DNA from 4 places in the Bacillus sp. FJAT-42376 genome. Region 4 is predicted to be linked to each of the others. Evidence: riboswitches for the same ligand, from Rfam matches in the RefSeq annotation. Region 4 holds a riboswitch; each other region holds the start of a gene.
The links. Region 4 has a riboswitch for S-adenosylmethionine ahead of CEF21_RS02970 (carboxylate--amine ligase). Riboswitches for the same ligand answer to the same signal wherever they lie in the genome.

Region 1 (4,211 bases), 1.2 Mb from region 4:
CTTCCTGAATCTGCGTTGCTCGCATTCCCAAATTCCGGACTAAAAGCCGTCCGTATACAGGATGCGGCCATTCTTTCCGATTGTGCGCTGATTTGGCTGAAGGACCGGTCATTAACGAAGAAAGCGGTAAGGTTTCGGGAGACGTTTGTTGGGGAGGGAAGGTGATGAGGGGTGGAGCTGTTTGGAGTGATTGGGCGGGGTGGGCGATTGGGGCGATTGTTCCATTATCGGTTTGGTTTGCACTGACCCCCAATACAGCACCGTATCGGGGGTCAGAGGAAAACTGTGCTAAAAGGATGGTGGACAAGAGCTTGCAGAGAGCGGGGACGGAGGTTTAGTACGGTAGAGGAGCGGGGGTCAGTGCAACGCCATTCCCTCCACAAAAAAACACACCCCAAATCAGGTGTGTTTTACAGCCTTTTCATACACATCAAACAATTCCTTCACCGAAATCCCATTGATCCTCATACCTTCCAAATCGCTTTGCTGAATCTCCACCTCCTGCAGATTGCACTCCATAAAGCGGCTGCCTTTCAGGTCACATCGTTCAAATGTGACAGGCTGCTGATTCTCTTCAAGGCTCGTATCCTTAAACTGAACCCCGCCCATCGTTACATGGTCGATCCGGCTGCCGGACAAATTTAAATCTGCGAGCAGGCTGTTTCTGAAATTAATGTTTTGAAACCTGGACTGGCTCAAATTGCAATTACTGAAATGAGTGTTCATCACATTGCTGTTGCTGACGGAGCTGCCGGCTAAATTCACCTTAAAGAAATCACTTTCGTCCATCCCGCAGCTTTCATAATGTGTTCCTGACAGATCCTGATTTTGAGTGGCTTTCGAATGATTAGATGACTCCTTCCGTTTTTCATAACAGAATTCATCCTCAGATTCATACGCTCTTTCAAAACCCGCTTTTTCATAAAAATAATGATTATTCAGCTGCCTGCTGGATGTTTCCAGCTCCCAGGAAGATACCTGCGGGTACGCCTCTTCGGCCAATTTAAGAGCAATCGATCCGATTCCCCTCCCCTGCAAGGAAGTGCTTACAAAAATACGGTCAATTCTCGCGTGCAAATCGCCTGCGATTGTCATAATCAATCCGCCTGCTATCATTTCATCTGCGAGGATTTTGTAATAGACTAACTCACGGATACTGTATTCAGTCATATGTATGGATTGATATCCCGGCGGCTGAATATTGTAATCTATGATAGGTTCCTCTTCCCTCAGCCACCTCTTTGCTTCTGCATCAAAGGTTGCCTTCATGATGTTTGTCAGCGTTTCAGCGTCCGATAGGGAAGCTCTTTTGATCGTTATATTGGACATATTTCTATTAATCTCCCTGTTTTGGATTATGACCCATTCCATCTTCCCATAAGGATGGTGCTGTAGAATTTGCCGTCTGATAAAAGCTTATCCTTTTTTAAAACACCTTCTGTTTCAAATCCGAGACTGCTGTAAATCTTTATCGCCCGGTCATTCGTTTCCAGTACATTTAAGTTCATTTTCTTGATCCCATTGGAGTCGGCCCAGGCAATCGATTCTTTTAATAGATTCACGCCAATCCCGTACCCCCAGAAGTCCTTCAGCACGCCCACTCCGAATTCTGCTTTGTGTGAGGATCTTTTCAGCTGATTTCCTTCACACCTTGAAAATCCGACAATCTCCCCCTCCACCTCGGCCACTAAAAACAAATGGCCGGGCATTTCCGTATCATTCTTAATCAGCCGTTCAAAGCCTGCTTCGTCGATCAATCCCTCTCCCTGTTCCCTATCCATATTTTCTGTTTCTCCATCAATGCGGACTCTTACCTTGGAGAGCATCCCAGCATCTTCATGCATAGCAGACCTGATTGAATAGGTAAGGCCTTTCACCTCAAATAACCGATTCTTTATTATCATGGGATTCTCCTATCTTCATTCGTTCACTTCACCTTTCCATATTAAGGGTATTCCTGCTGATCGGGCAATATATTCTTTTGTAAAGGGCACTACTCGATACGATTTCAGCTTTTCCTCATGATTAGAGCCGTCATTCCATTTACGATTGCTCCAAGTAAAAGAGCACTAGAAAAGTATTTGCTGGATAGGACCGGCCCGAATCCTTCTAAATTTAGAAAAAACGGCAGCAGGAAGAATCAAAGCCGGAAGGAAACAATATTTCACTTCAATTTTCAATGTTATATAGCTAGTAACAATCATTAAGTTGAGGGGGTAAAATAAAACTAAAGATTGTATTCATGTAATCTTCCTTCTCCATAACCTGTTCCTATTTTACCATTTTCTCCTAAACACAAAGAATCATTTTCCTATTTTCATATTGACGCGCTGTTAAAATCCTCTATAATTCAAACTAATTCAATACGAAAACTCTTTTATCAAGAGCAGGCGGAGGGACAAGCCCTATGAAGCCCGGCAACCGGTTGACCATGGTCAATACGGTGCTAATTCTTGCAGCGATTACGCTGACAGATAAGAGAGAGGGATCCCTTTGTGTGCAAAGCCTCTTTCTTATCCGGAAAGAGGCTTTTCTGTGTTGTAAAAATTTTAGGAGGAAAGAAATGAAGAAGAAGCCGATTTTATCCGTTTTACTGAGCGCAAGTCTACTGGGAAGTCTTCTTCCCGCTCAAGCACTGGCCGGGGAGACTGAACGAAAGCAGAGTCTTTTCAATTCAGAACAATATGACTACATAACGTATGATGCTCTTAGAAGCAAACTGGAGTCCTATGAAAAGCAAAGCAGCCGAGTTCAATTGGACATTACAGGAAAATCTTCCACCGGCAAAAATTTGTACACGGTCACCATTTCAGACAGCAAGTCTAAGCAGAGTGAACTTAAGTACAAGGGATTGCGGAAACTCATGAGAGAAAATCCGGAAAAAGCGCAGCGCTACCTGAAAGCCAATCCGGATATTAAGCCCCCGATTTTGATTCATGCCTCCATTCATGGAACCGAATTTGTCGGAACAGATGCAGCGCTCCGGTTAATTGAACGGTATGGATTTAAGAATGATCAGGAAACTAAGGAGATACTGAAGAACTTCACACTGATTATCAATGTGGACGCGAATCCTGACGGACGTGTCGATGCTACCCGCTTTAACGGAAACGGAATTGATCTGAACCGTGATTTCGTGACCCAGTCCCAGCCTGAAACGGAAGCGGCCGTTAAGCAAATCGCCGAGCTCAACCCTCTCGTTCTTCTTGATCTTCACGGTTATGTCAGGCAACGCGGGGAAGCAAAGCATCCGGGATTGATTCTTCCGGGTACACCCCCTCATAACCCGAATTACGAATACGATTTGCTTTATAAGTGGATGAATCAGCAGGCAGAAGCGATGGAATCGAATATTGTCAGCGAAAGAGATCACTATGAGACCGAATTGTACAAAACACTGGAAGGCACTCACATCCCATTAAGAGATTCAAAATCCGGCTGGGATGTCTACCCTCCTATTTACACCCCGGCTTATGCTATGCTTCATGGCGGCCTGGGCTATACATTGGAAGCACCGACAAATGACTGGGACGGAGTGAAATGGCAGGTCGATGCTGTGAATGGGGCCCTGGAGTTCGCTTTACAGAATAAACAGGCCATGCTTCAAGACCAGCTTGAAGTGTTTGACCGCGGAGTCAAGGGGGAGCATCCGAACAATAAAGATGGCTTTTATCCTGACAGCTACATCATCCCGGAAAATAAAAAGGATAACAGCGCGGTGCAAAAGGTTGTCCAGCACTTACTTAAAAATGATGTGAAAGTGGAGCAGGCGGCTAAGCCATTTCGCGCAGATGGAAAGCGCTATGAAAAAGGAACGTATATTGTGGATCTTAACCAGGCAAAGGCCGGCTTGGCTAATGCGTTCTTATGGGACGGTGAAGACATTACAAACGATATTGACGCTATGTACGACATTTCCGCCTGGAATCTCTCTGAGCTTTGGGGCTTTGATGCCATCAAAAGCCAGGAGGATGTGAACGTCCAAACGAAAGAAGTTCGGGAGGAAAATGTCCGCGGAAAACTCATTGGCAAAGGACCCTACTCCATTCCGAATACATCTGTAAATGCGGTCCGCCTTGTGAACTCTCTTATTGATCAGGGCGTTTCCGTCAAAAAGGATAACGAAGGAAATTTTTACGCTGCGGAAAAAGGGAAAGCGATTCAGAGAGCGGTTCAGGTATCAGGATTAACCTTACGCACCAAAGCAGTCC
Region 2 (4,211 bases), 1.1 Mb from region 4:
TCTAATACTAGAATTCTTTTTGCGATTTGTTCACGAATGGTGGACATGTGAAAACTCCCTTTCTGAACGCTGCTTCTCTTTTTCCCGGATGTACTCTGCCAGTTCAACTGAGTATTCGTATTTCAAAAACGGCGTAATCAGATAAATGCCGTTAAACAAATCAAATGCGGCATCGATCAGGTCTTTCGCAATCGCGATGCCCTCTTTCTTTGACTGAAGGGGGTCACCGCCCGCTTTTGCCATCGTTTCACGGATGCTGTCTGAAAGCTTGATGCCGGGTATTTCGTGATGGATAAATTCTGCGTTTCTGCTGCTTGTGAGCGGCATGATGCCGATATAAAGCGGTGCAGAAAGATGCTTAACCGCATCGTGCACCTCTTTCATCTGTTCGATGGAGTAAATCGGCTGAGAAATAAAATAATCAGCCCCGCAGGCGATTTTTTTCTCAAGACGCTCGGCTGCTTTATTTAAATGGCGGACATTCGGATTAAATGCTCCTGCCACGGTGAAATTCGTTTTCCCCCCAAGTGCTTTCCCTGAGTAGGATAACCCTTCATTGAACTGTTTGATTAGCGAAATCAAGTCAAAGGATGAAAGGTCATAAACGGATGTAGCGCCTGGGAAATCGCCGATTTTAGATGGATCGCCTGTAATCGCCAGCACGTCCGTCAATCCGAGGGAATGAAGGCCCATCAGGTGAGACTGGAGGCCGATCAGGTTCCGGTCGCGGCACGTTAAATGAATAAGCGGCCGCATATCATGTTTTTCCTTCAGCTGGGTACCGACTGCCACATTGCTTACCCTTGGCGAAGCAAGGGAATTGTCGGCAAGTGTGATGCTGTCGATCCCGGTCTTTTTCAATTCCTCGGCGCCTTTAAAAAATTTTTCCAGACCGAGCGTTTTCGGTGGATCCAGTTCTACGATAACGGACCGGCGCTCCTTCACAATCTGGTGGAGCGGGGGATAGGCAGGCTCGAGCCGTTCATGAACTGTGACGGGCTTGCGGAGCTTAACCGATTTTTCTTTGATGGGTGCAAGTCCTCTTAACGCATCCGCCATTGCCTGTATGTGTTTGGGCGTCGTTCCGCAGCAGCCGCCGATCAGGCGGGCACCCTGGTTTCGGAAGGCAAGGGCGCTTTCTGCAAAATACCTTTCATCGGATTCATAAACAAGTCTTCCTTCTTCGACCGATGGAAGACTGCCATTTGGATAGACAGAGAGAAACGCATGATCAAGCAGCGGAACCTCCTCAAGAGATTCGAGCATGTGATATGGTCCTAGCCTGCAGTTCAAGCCGACGACATCTGCGCCAAGTGCTTCTAAATTCTTTAAACCCATTTCAAGCGGAGTCCCATCCTGCAGCACCCCGGTTTCATGAAGCGACACGTTGGCGACGATCGGTTTATTCGTTTCTTTTCGAGCAATTTCCAGTACGGTTTGCAATTCTTCCAAGTCATAAAACGTTTCAAGCAGAAGCCCGTCGATGTCTTCATTCAGCAAGACGTACAGCTGCTCCCGGAAGCTGCGTTTCAGCTCATCCAGCGTATGAGAGCTTTTTTTGAAAGCGCGGACCCCGCCCATCGTGGCAAGCACATAAGCGTGAGTACCGGCCGCCTTCCGGGCAAGCCTGGCCGCTTTGGAGTTGATGGCCCGAATATCATCTTCCAGTCCATAGCGGGACAGTTTGATATGATTCCCGCCATATGTATTCGTTTGAATCACGCGTGCACCGGCTTTAATGTAAGCCTCATGGATGCCCTGAACCTGATCCGGACTGGAAAGGTTCAGCTCCTCAAAACAACGGTCAATGCCGTGAGAGTATAGAAGGGTTCCCATTGCGCCGTCTGCTATTAAAATTTCATTTTGTAAATCTTCCAGAAAACCCACTTGATGATTCCCCCTCTAAAAATAAAGGCTTCGTTAATGCCTTGTGCAGATTTTTCCGGCCTTTAGTCTGGCTTGGAAGGCGGTGGACTCCTGCTGCCGGCTTGGTTAACAGAGCTAAAATAAAAAGCCCTCTTTTAGAAGAAGGCTTTAACATTCGGTCTTCTTCTTATCTTCCAAGCATCTCGCTTAGCTGGATTTAGCACCTTGGCACGCACACTTGCATGACCGGTTGCTGAAGCGTCATCGGGCCAGTCCCTCAGCTTCTCTTGATAAGAACGATATTGGTTTGTGTGAAAATAGATTACTCCCAATTTACCTAATTTTGCGAAAACATTCAAGGGGGAGGGGGAATTTTTTGCAAATTGGACTTAAAGTTCCTTGCAAATGAAGGCGAAGAACATTTAATTCGATTGAATGGGAGGGCATTCACAATCAGTATGGAAATTCTTATGACTAATCGCTCACTTCCAGAGAGCAAGTGGTGCCTGTTCGGGTTAATTGCACAAGTTCGAAGATTATTTCAGGGAAATCTAAAATAATTGCACAGGTTTGGAGATTATTTCGGGGAAATCTGAAATAATTGCACAAGTTTAGAGATTATTTCAAGAAACATTATTTATAACGAAAAGGCCGCTCACCTAGAGCGGCCGGAATTACCGGTAGTTAATAAACTGCACATCAATTGGAAGCTCGGCCTGTCTGATCGCCGCAATGACCTGCTGCAAATCGTCGCGGTTTTTTCCGGTTACCCGCACCTGGTCATCCTGGACCTGGGATTTCACTTTCAGACCGGAATTTTTAATAATGGAATTAATACGTTTAGCGTTGTCCTTATCAATTCCCTGGACAAGCTTTCCGCGCTGGCGGACGGTACCGCCGGATGCGCCTTCCACTTTGCCGTATTGAATGTTTTTAACAGGGACTTCCCTGCGGATCAGTTTGCTGATCAGCACATCTTTGAGCTGTTCGAGTTTGTAGTCATCATCCGAAACGAGTATAAGGTCTTCTTTTTCAAGCTTAATATCGCTCTTGCTGCCCTTAAAATCATAGCGGTTCTGGATTTCTTTTAAAGCCACGACGATAGCGTTTTGAACTTCCGGCAATTCAATCTTTGAAACGATGTCAAATGAGTTTTCCTTAGACATGTTCATTCCTCCCATATGAAAACCTTCCGAATGGAAGTTTCACTTTATGAATTGATTATAGTAGAATTAGACATGCCATACAACATGTACGAGGTACAGAAAGGTTAGGTGACTTGTGAGAGCAGGCACATATGAACGGTTAGAAATTGATGAACGTCTGGAGTTCGGCTATTTCCTGACGGATGGAGAGACGAGAGTTCTCCTTCACGACAGTGAAATCACAGAGCCGATTGAAGATAAAGAATATGTAGATGTCTTCCTCTTCCACGATTTTGAGGATAGACTGGCGGCTACTATGAAAATGCCGATTTTGAAAGAAGGAGAATACGATTGGGTAGAAGCTGTGGACACGGTGGATCATATGGGAGTGTTCGTGAATATCGGTTTATCAAAAGATGCGCTGATTGCCAATGATATTCTTCCTGAGTTCAGACCGATGTGGCCAGAAAAAGGGGATAAGCTCTACTGCACGATGAGAATCACGGAAAACGGCCGCTTCTTTGCAAGGCATGCGACAGAAGAAGTCTTCAGTGAAAAATTTGTACCGGCTTCCCGTGAAGCTTTTAATAAGAGTGTTTCCGGACACGTGTACCGTCATATTGCAGCAGGATGCTTCTTTTATTCAGTGGAAGGCTATAAAGGATTTATTCACACAAGCCAAATGACGAGAGAGCCCCGTCTTGGAGAACTCGTTGAAGGGCGTGTCATTGATGTGAAGGAAGACGGATCCATTAATGTTTCCCTTCTTCCGCGTAAACAGGAAGCCATCAATCCCGATGCTGAAAAAATTCTGGATTATATGGGCCTTCGCAATGGAGCGATGCCATACTCGGATAAATCCGATCCGGAAGATATTAAAGAACGGTTTGGCATGAGCAAGGCTGCATTCAAGCGAGCGCTGGGCCATCTTATGAAAGAGAGAAGAGTCTATCAGGAAGAAGGCTGGACATACTTTACGAAAGAGCAATAAGCCGCAGACGGCTTATGCTCTTTTTTTATTCCTCAAGCCGGCCGGAAATCACGCTTCGGCAAGGCGGTTTTGCCTAATTGCGCAAATCAGCCAGCTAAAGCGGTAAAGTGTGTATTAACTCCCTGTGAAAACAGCCGATAAAAGGTTGTAGTCATAAATAGATAAAAGGGGAGTATACCACTTTGAAAAAGTACATATTGATCCTTAGT
Region 3 (4,211 bases), 860 kb from region 4:
ATAAAGAATGTAAGAGGCTGTGATAAGCAGCCTCTATTTTTCCTTTAAATGAAGGATTTCAGCTATTCCATGTCTAAGTTTCACAGGAGAATGGAGGAATGAATATGACTGGATCCTTAATTGAACGTCTCGGAATCCATCACCCTATCATCCAGGCACCAATGGCGGGGGGAATTACAGAAGCCGGGCTCGTACTGGCCGTGTCGCGAACCGGCTGCCTTGGTTCAATCGGGGCCGGGTACATGCCGCCGGAAGAGCTCTCCGCCCTAATTTTAGAAGTAAAAAAAAGAACGGATCTTCCTTATTCTGTCAACCTGTTTATTCCCGAGCAAACAAATGCATCTCCAAGCGAAGTCCAAAATGCGTTTGAGGCACTCCGCCCCCTTAGTGAAGAACTTGATGTCCAGGAAAATCCTCCTTTATCCACTGAACAGACAAACTTTTTTGAAGAGCAGCTCGAAATCATTTTGCGGGAGAAGGTCCCTGTTTGTTCATTTACGTTCGGGATGCCTTCAAAGGAAGCGGTTCACGATTTAAAAAAGAATGGAACTTTTATCATTGGAACCGCTACTTCTGTGATGGAGGCGATTCTTCTCGAAGAACAGGGAATGGATGCAATTGTTGCTCAAGGCAGTGAAGCAGGCGGACATAGAGGGACATTTTCCGGTCCTCCCATTCATCACATGGTAGGGCTGATGTCCCTTGTTCCGCAAATTTGTGATTTTGTCCGGGTCCCGGTGATTGCAGCAGGCGGAATTATGGAAGCAAGAGGATATCGGGCTGCATTGAGCCTTGGCGCTCAAGGGGTTCAAATGGGAACAGCATTTCTGACAACATACGAAAGCAGCGCACATCCTGCATACAAAGAAGCCGTTCTAAACGCACGGGAGGATCAGGTCGTCGTCACTAAAGCATTCTCCGGAAAAGAAGCCCGCGGTATTAAAAATCAGTTCATTTACGAAATGGAAAATGAAACAAGAATCCTACCGTATCCTCTGCAAAATGAAGCAACAAAAAAAATCCGGAAAGCTGCCTTAGAACAAAACGACGCAGAATTCATGTCTTTATGGTGCGGTCAAAGCCCGCGGCTCAGCAGGAGTCAATCCGTACAAGAACTGATCCAATCCATTTTAAACGAATCCAGGGAGGTGACTACATGAACATCGTATTCATAAAAGCGGAGGAAACCGTTCCGCTCCGTCAAAAGGTTCTTAGACCGGGCCAGCCAGTCCGCGAATGCCGCTATGAGGCGGACGAAAAAGAAAACACTTTTCACCTCGGGTGCTATATCGGTGAAACACTCATCAGCATCGCTTCCTTTTACGAGGAGGCTTTCCCTCTTTTAACCGGTTCTTCCCAGTACCGATTAAGAGGAATGGCAACCCTTCCTGAATACCGGAGCATGAAAGCAGGCAGTTCACTTCTTCAAAAAGCGGAGGAAGTACTCTCCGGAAGAAATGCAGATTTATGGTGGTGCAATGCACGGACAACGGTAGAAGAGTACTATCAGAAGCAGGGACTGCAAAAAATCGGCAATGTGTTTGAATTAGAAGGAATTGGACCTCATCAAGTGATGTATAAAAGATTAAAAGGGGCTGTCTGAAAAGTCTCACTTACCAAAAAAGGGAGACGCATTCAAAGCGTGTCCCTTTTTACATTTGCCGTTTAATCCAGATTGATTGAAGCAAAAGAGCGACACTCCTGCGGGACCGGCGTAACAGGTGAGACCCCTCCACGAATGCTTTCTGGACAGCTTCTTTTTTTACTCTATTTCAAAACTCAAATGTTTTGTACAGTTATAAAGACCGCACGACCATTTTGTGTCCTCTAGAATAAGATGAGTAATGGAAGTGTTTTTTAAAGCCTCCAATTCCTCCTCTGCTGGAACAAGCGCCTGCAGCAAATGCCTGATGAAAGAACCGTGGGAAACCACTAAAATATTTTTTTCAGGATGCTTTTCCACAAGATCCTCTGCGAACTCAAGGCCTCTCTTCACTACATCTTCGGAGCGTTCTCTGCCTAAGTCAAGATCTCTCCAGCCAATCCCCCATTTTTCCAGCCGCTCTGCCTCTGTCGTTCCTTCAATCCGCCCTCCGCCTGTTTCGCGGATTCTGTCATCTGTAATAATCTCTAATCCGCCCAGTTTTTCACTGATAAACTCGGCCGTTTGTTTTGCACGCATTAAAGGACTTGAGTATAAAAGGTCCCATTTTTCTTCTTTTAGCCTGTCGGCAAGCATCTCCGCTTCTTTCAGACCTTTTGCATGAAGCGGTATATCAGAGCTTCCCTGTGCTCTTCCTTCCATGTTCCATTCCGTTATTCCATGTCTGATGATCCCAAGCTTCGTCATCGTTCCACTTCCATTCTCCGTTCATTTTTATAATTATAGCTTATTCCATATGCCCGGCATGTACAAGTCTATGTTGACACCATTTATCCGTCATGATACGATTGTAAAACCAAGTAATTTTATAGGATTAATAAATTTATCAAGAGTGAACGAGAGAACTGGCTCTATGACTTCACAGCAACCTCCGATTGGAAAGGTGCTCCCACCAGCAAAGCAAATCTGCTTTGGACGATAAGAAATGGTTTTGCAAACTTTCTTAGCCGCCCGTGCAGAGAAGGTTTTTTTATTTGTCTGTTTACTTATAAAAGGAGGAACGTGCTTATGAAAGAATTGAAACGGGTCATGTCAGGTGCTCAATCATTTTCCATCTCCGGAAGCTCTGAACAAGGTATTCTCTTATGCCACGGCTTCAATGGAACTCCGCAAAGCATGGAGTCGCTGGGAGAAAAATTTGCATCCTTTGGATATTCTGTATATGCTCCGAGACTTTCCGGCCACGGCACCTGCCCGACTGAAATGGAGAGTTGCACGGCGATGGATTGGTATCGTTCTTTGGAAACAGCTTATTCACGCATGAAAAGCCGCTTTTCTAAAGTCTTTGTCGTCGGGCAATCCATGGGAGGAAGTCTTACCTTGAAGCTTGCAGGCAAATTCAGGGAAATGGATGGAATTGCTCTTATAAATGCCGCTCTTGAAGTTCCGGCCTATCAGCATATTACGGAGCAGTCAGGCTTTATAACGGAAGGAAAACCGGATATAAAAGATCAGACAGCAGAAGAAATCACATATAACACGGTTCCGCTGAAAGCCATTTCTGAATTAAAAACGGCCATGAACGAAGCGAAAGCAAAATTAAAGGAGGTCAGCTGTCCTGCCATCGTTTTTTATTCCCCGGAAGACCATGTCGTGCCGGCTGTGTGTTCCCACCAAATCTACCAGATGATTCCCTCATACAGAAAAATGCTGGTTCCTTTGCCGAATTCCTACCATGTAGCATCCATGGATTATGACCAGGATTTAATCGTACGGGAGACCATTCGGTTTTTTTCCAAACAAAAAGAAGCCCATCCAGTTGAAAGGAAGAGCTTCGAGGCATCTTTTTAAGCGGCATGAAAATATTGTTTAAGCAGTTTTGCCTGAACAAGTCTTCTTCTGACCGAAATACCGATCCAGCTGGCAAGTGCAGCTTTAATCAAGCCGACTGCTATAAACGGCCAGACCCCGGCTGCCAGCGCTTGAGTCCAAGAAAGACCGAGGACAATTTTCAGCCAGACCGTTCCAAACCCCAGTGTTACAATCATTCCAATGACATTTGCCAAAAGAGCCCAGGGAAGTGAGAATTTTGTTTTCTCAAGCACGAATCCTGTTATAAATGCCGCGGCAATAAAGCCAATAATATACCCTCCTGTAGGACCCGCCAAAATATGCAGACCGCCTTTGGCCTCCGCAAAAACCGGAAGGCCTGCAGCACCAAGTCCTGCATAAACGATCATAGCCAGTGCACCATACCTGCTCCCTAAAATGGTCGCGGCTATTCCAACCGCTAGTGTCTGTCCGCTGATTGGAACAATTGGAAGGGGAATTTCAATCTGGGCAAATACAGCCGTAATCGCCGCAAACATCCCGCACAAAATCAGCATTCTTAGTTTATTCCTTTGATTCTCCATCACTTGGCCCCCTTTATGTTAACAAACTTTTATTAAATGTTAACATAAGGAGGTAATTTCTGTAACTATTTTTTTACAAGATATAAGTGCCGCCCATCCAGTGTTTTTCTCTCGGTTCCTTCTGATGTTTTTCACAAAAAGAAACAGCATGGATTCCTGTCCGCAGCCCGTCCTTGGCTGGTACAAAAGCGAGC
Region 4 (4,211 bases):
GAAGCACTTTGTAATTTTGTGCAAAAGGAAATAGTCGTGTATTTCCTCCGTTTGTATTAAAATATGTTCAGGAGGGATGACACAAGTGGAAAAAATTACATCTGCCGAGCAGTTCAGCCAACTGATCGGAAACGACAAAGAAGTACTGATTAAATTCTTCGCAGACTGGTGCCCTGATTGCACAAGAATGAACTTCTTCATTGACGAAATTCTCGAAGAATATAAAGACTACCAATGGTATGAAATCAATAAAGACGAATTCCCTGAAATTGCCGAGAAGTATCAGGTAATGGGAATTCCGAGCATCCTGATTTTTAAAAACGGAGAAAAGCTTGGCCATTTGCATAGTGCCAGCGCCAAAACTCCCGATCAGGTACGCGAATTTCTTTCAGAAAAACTTTAAGCACAAGCTCTCGCTTGTGCTTTTTTGATGGTTTTTATTTGTTCCGGTCCTTACACAGGGACGGGATCATACTTAATATTGAATTGTTTTGCCGTTTTTTTTTTCAAATCCGCATGATATTCGCCAATCAGCTTTTTGTATTCCAATGTCTTTTCCTGTGATTCCTGCTTACGTTCTTTATCTTTTTTTCGATGCCGGCTTTTACTTATGTTTGATTAAAGATGGATCCTTTTTGATAAAAGCATCTCTTCTGCGCAAGTACTTTCTTTGTGCAGCTTTTGCAAGAGCCATCATCGGGATGGTGATAACCAATCCTCCAATTGAATACCAAGTGACCAAAATAGCCTGTCCTATATAAAAAAGTGTATAGAGAAAGAAAGCTGAATACAAAACTGCCAGCAGGTAATTAAAAGGGATGAGCTGTCCGATCCGCAATTTTTCATTCGAGTCATCTGTTTGTCTTCTTCTTGCAGACAAACTCTTCAATTCAGAACGAATGATCAGGTATGGTTCTATAAACCAATGAAGAAACTTTTTCATTTCTGTCCGCTGAACATCCTTTCCAATTTGCTCCTTAAAGCTGTCTCCCCTTTTGTTTCCAGTCCTTTAAAGACCAACTTTTCAATCTGGCTGTGATTGAAGAATACATTGGTATCCTGGCCGATGTGTCCCTGCGGGTAAGGACAGGCTACATAATCCCACACCTTATTTTCGTTGTTCTCTTGCTCCTGCTTTCTCCCATAAATCATTAAGGCCTGCTGGACCAGTCCAATTTCGACTACACTGCCGATCGGAAGCAATTCTCTGCCAGTTTCAAGCTCAAGGGCATTAAAATCTGTCTTCTCCATGATTATGATTCTCCATTTCTTCTATTAGTTAATTATTTTTGCTTTTCAATTCCTGCTCCCAATTTAATACCCAATATTACTCTTAGATCAATCACGATCTCTTTGCCGACTTTTATCTCTCCGCCAACAGATGCCTCAGCTTCAGCTTTTGACAAATGGAGCGAGAACTTTACTATCTATCATACTCGTAATCTTAATAAGGAGAAATGTTTCCTTTTTACTGCCTATTCCCTCAAAATTGACACCATCCCCTAAATTATTTTCCAGGAAATATTCCGATCCTTTCCTCTTCGACATTCACCCCCATTAAATTCAGAACGTCCAGTTCTTGACAAATAACCGCAACGGACATATGATCAATTTAACTAAAAATAACTCTTATCCAGAGAGGCGGAGGGACATGGCCCTGCGAAGCCTCGGCAACGGATCACATTTAGGTGAAACCGTGCTAATTCCTGCAAACACGTTCTGTGTTTGAAAGATGAGAGAAGAGCCGGTCTGTCATCAGATTGTTCCACCCCTCTTCTGCTCAGGAAGAGGGGTTTTTTATTGTTTTTTAAATGTAAAGGAGCTGGAGAAATTGAGAGATTTTTTTATACAGGGACAAGAATTATGGAACCACTTAAAAACCCTTCCCCAAGATCAGCATCCTACTGTTGTATTTAATGCGCATATAACAGGATTGGCTATTTCACGGGCTCTCGGAAAGGAAGACATTCCGGTCATCGCCCTGGACAGGGATGGCCGCGCAGTCGGTCTTCAGTCCAAATATGTCCATACAGCGGCACTTTGTCCCAACCCGTTCACAGAAGAAGCAGCGTTCATTGAGCTGCTGATGGAAATGGGAAGACGGCTTCCCAAAAAAGGCGTGCTGTTTCCGTGCAACGATGAATGGGTTCTGCTTGTCAGCAAATACCGGAGCACACTGGAAGACTATTATCTCTTTCCCTTTGCCGAGTGGGACAACGTTGAATCTCTGCTGAATAAACGCAAGCTATATAAAAAGGCCGCGTCCTTGAACATTCCGATTCCGGCCACATGGTATCCGGAAGAATTCGAAGGGAACTACCCGGAGGACCTCCCTTTTCCCTGCATTGTAAAACCAGTAGAACAGCGCAGTTTTTATGAAGCATTCCAGACAAAAGCCTTCGTTGCAGACAGCGAAGATGAACTCAAAAGGATTCTTCACAGTGTGACTGAACATGAAGTCGTCATCCAGGATATCATCAGCAATTCCCTTTCAGACTTTTATTCTCTCTGCACCTATACAGACATTCACGGGGAAATTAAAGGACAGTTCATCGGCAGAAAGCTTGAGCAGTATCCTCTGAACTTCGGAACAGGCTGTCTTGTCGAATCTGCTGAAGGAGACCGGTTCGTCCCTCATGGAGCGGAAATATTAAAAGCACAAGGGTATTACGGAATTGCAGAAACTGAATTCGTCTATGACAAACGGGATGACACATATAAATTACTGGATGTGAATACAAGAGTGTGGAAATGGATCGGGCTTCCGATTTTCTCCGGAGTCAACCTTCCTCTTCTCGCTTATAAAGAAGCGATTGGTTTTAAAGAAGAGCCTCAATATCCGGCATTAAGCTATTCAAAATGGGTTTACTTTGATGACTACCTGAAGGTAAAGCAAGAACGCCCCGGTACTTATCACGGACACCTGTCCGATGAAGAACTGGCGGCCGTTCTGTCCGGGGAAACCTCCCCGCAAATAATTGAAGCTGTAAACTCATCTGAAGATCCTGCACCTTCTGTTCAGCAAGTGAAAAACAAATTCAATCAGGGGTATGTATGCCCTTGCTAGGAAAGGTGTGACCTGCATGAAATTCGGATTTTGGCTTCCCCTTTTCGGAGGATGGCTCAGAAATGTTCCCGACGAGAAAATGCCCCCTACATTTGACTATGCAAAAAAGGTGATTCAATATGGAGAGAAATGGGGCTACAGTACAACTTTGATTGCGGAGCTATATTTAAACGATATCAAAGGCCCTGAATATGATTCCCTTGAAGCGTGGACAACGGCAGCGGGACTTGCCGCAGTTACGGAAAAAATTGAAATCATGACGGCTATCCGGCCCGGATTCCACAACCCGGCCGTCGCAGCCAAGATGGCGGCCAACCTGGATCAGATGAGCAATGGGCGGCTTACCTTAAATGTCGTATCCGCCTGGTGGGAAGAGGAAGCACGGCAGTATGGAGGCATTTTTACCGAACATGATGAGCGCTACAGCCGGACAGAAGAATTTGTTGATGTGCTGAAAGGATTTTGGGAGAAAGAATCCTTCACCCATAAAGGAAAGCATTACGAATACAAAGAAGCAAAGCTTTTTCCCAAACCTGTTCAGAAGCCCAATCCGATCCTCTATGCCGGGGGAGAAAGTCCGCGCGGAAAAGAAACCATTGCCCGCTATTGCGATGCATATGTGATGCACGGAGGAACAGTGGACGAGATTCGTTCAAAAATCGGAGATATGGTTCGGTTACGGGACAGCGTAAATGATAAGCCGTTCACATCCTTTGGCATGGCGGCTTATGTCATATGCAGGGATTCTGAAGAGGAAGCGGCAGCGGAGCTTGCCCGCATAACCGATGTGAAAGAGTCTTCCGCTTACGCCGGCTTCAAGGATTTCACGAGTAAATCCCAGCTTGAGCAGCAGATTCAGCTTCAGGACTATTCGGTTTCCAACCGGGGACTGCGCCCGAATCTAGTCGGAACCCCTGAACAGATTGCCGAGCGGATTATTCAATTCGAAGAGGCAGGACTTGATCTTCTGCTGCTTCAATTTTCACCGCAGCTTGAAGAAATGGAGCGGTTTGCGAAAATGGTTATGCCGCTTGTCGATAAGAAGAAAGCCCCTGTTCTGTAATAATGAGAGGATCCATTCGCAAACCCGCTTTTACTACTACAGCAAAGATAAATGAGGAGGAACAAAGATGACAGCAACCCA

Region 1: it holds a riboswitch for S-adenosylmethionine, as region 4 does, so the genes downstream of both, CEF21_RS08860 (M14 family zinc carboxypeptidase) here and CEF21_RS02970 (carboxylate--amine ligase) in region 4, are expected to answer to the same signal.
Region 2: it holds a riboswitch for S-adenosylmethionine, as region 4 does, so the genes downstream of both, CEF21_RS08345 (bifunctional homocysteine S-methyltransferase/methylenetetrahydrofolate reductase) here and CEF21_RS02970 (carboxylate--amine ligase) in region 4, are expected to answer to the same signal.
Region 3: it holds a riboswitch for S-adenosylmethionine, as region 4 does, so the genes downstream of both, CEF21_RS20050 (alpha/beta hydrolase) here and CEF21_RS02970 (carboxylate--amine ligase) in region 4, are expected to answer to the same signal.

What each region holds. Positions count from the first base shown of each region.
Region 1 is NZ_CP033906.1:1,748,596-1,752,806, reverse strand. Features, by position in the region: gene CEF21_RS08875 (LysR family transcriptional regulator) at 1-165, shown strand, start outside; gene CEF21_RS21240 (hypothetical protein) at 165-338, shown strand; gene CEF21_RS08870 (GNAT family N-acetyltransferase) at 400-1,329, opposite strand; gene CEF21_RS08865 (GNAT family N-acetyltransferase) at 1,356-1,904, opposite strand; SAM riboswitch class I at 2,375-2,481, shown strand; gene CEF21_RS08860 (M14 family zinc carboxypeptidase) at 2,564-4,211, shown strand, end outside.
Region 2 is NZ_CP033906.1:1,652,572-1,656,782, forward strand. Features, by position in the region: gene metH (methionine synthase) at 1-47, opposite strand, end outside; gene CEF21_RS08345 (bifunctional homocysteine S-methyltransferase/methylenetetrahydrofolate reductase) at 31-1,887, opposite strand; SAM riboswitch class I at 2,051-2,163, opposite strand; gene CEF21_RS08350 (YajQ family cyclic di-GMP-binding protein) at 2,541-3,032, opposite strand; gene CEF21_RS08355 (CvfB family protein) at 3,148-4,002, shown strand; gene CEF21_RS08360 (BMP family lipoprotein) at 4,185-4,211, shown strand, end outside.
Region 3 is NZ_CP033906.1:3,979,450-3,983,660, forward strand. Features, by position in the region: gene CEF21_RS20030 (aldo/keto reductase) at 1-4, shown strand, start outside; gene CEF21_RS20035 (NAD(P)H-dependent flavin oxidoreductase) at 99-1,160, shown strand; gene CEF21_RS20040 (GNAT family N-acetyltransferase) at 1,157-1,603, shown strand; gene CEF21_RS20045 (histidine phosphatase family protein) at 1,763-2,350, opposite strand; SAM riboswitch class I at 2,484-2,588, shown strand; gene CEF21_RS20050 (alpha/beta hydrolase) at 2,672-3,454, shown strand; gene CEF21_RS20055 (biotin transporter BioY) at 3,451-4,017, opposite strand; gene CEF21_RS20060 (VOC family protein) at 4,091-4,211, opposite strand, start outside.
Region 4 is NZ_CP033906.1:584,400-588,610, reverse strand. Features, by position in the region: gene CEF21_RS02985 (thioredoxin family protein) at 86-403, shown strand; gene CEF21_RS02980 (hypothetical protein) at 605-943, opposite strand; gene CEF21_RS02975 (DUF4176 domain-containing protein) at 940-1,251, opposite strand; SAM riboswitch class I at 1,627-1,739, shown strand; gene CEF21_RS02970 (carboxylate--amine ligase) at 1,832-3,067, shown strand; gene CEF21_RS02965 (LLM class flavin-dependent oxidoreductase) at 3,084-4,130, shown strand; gene msrA (peptide-methionine (S)-S-oxide reductase MsrA) at 4,198-4,211, shown strand, end outside.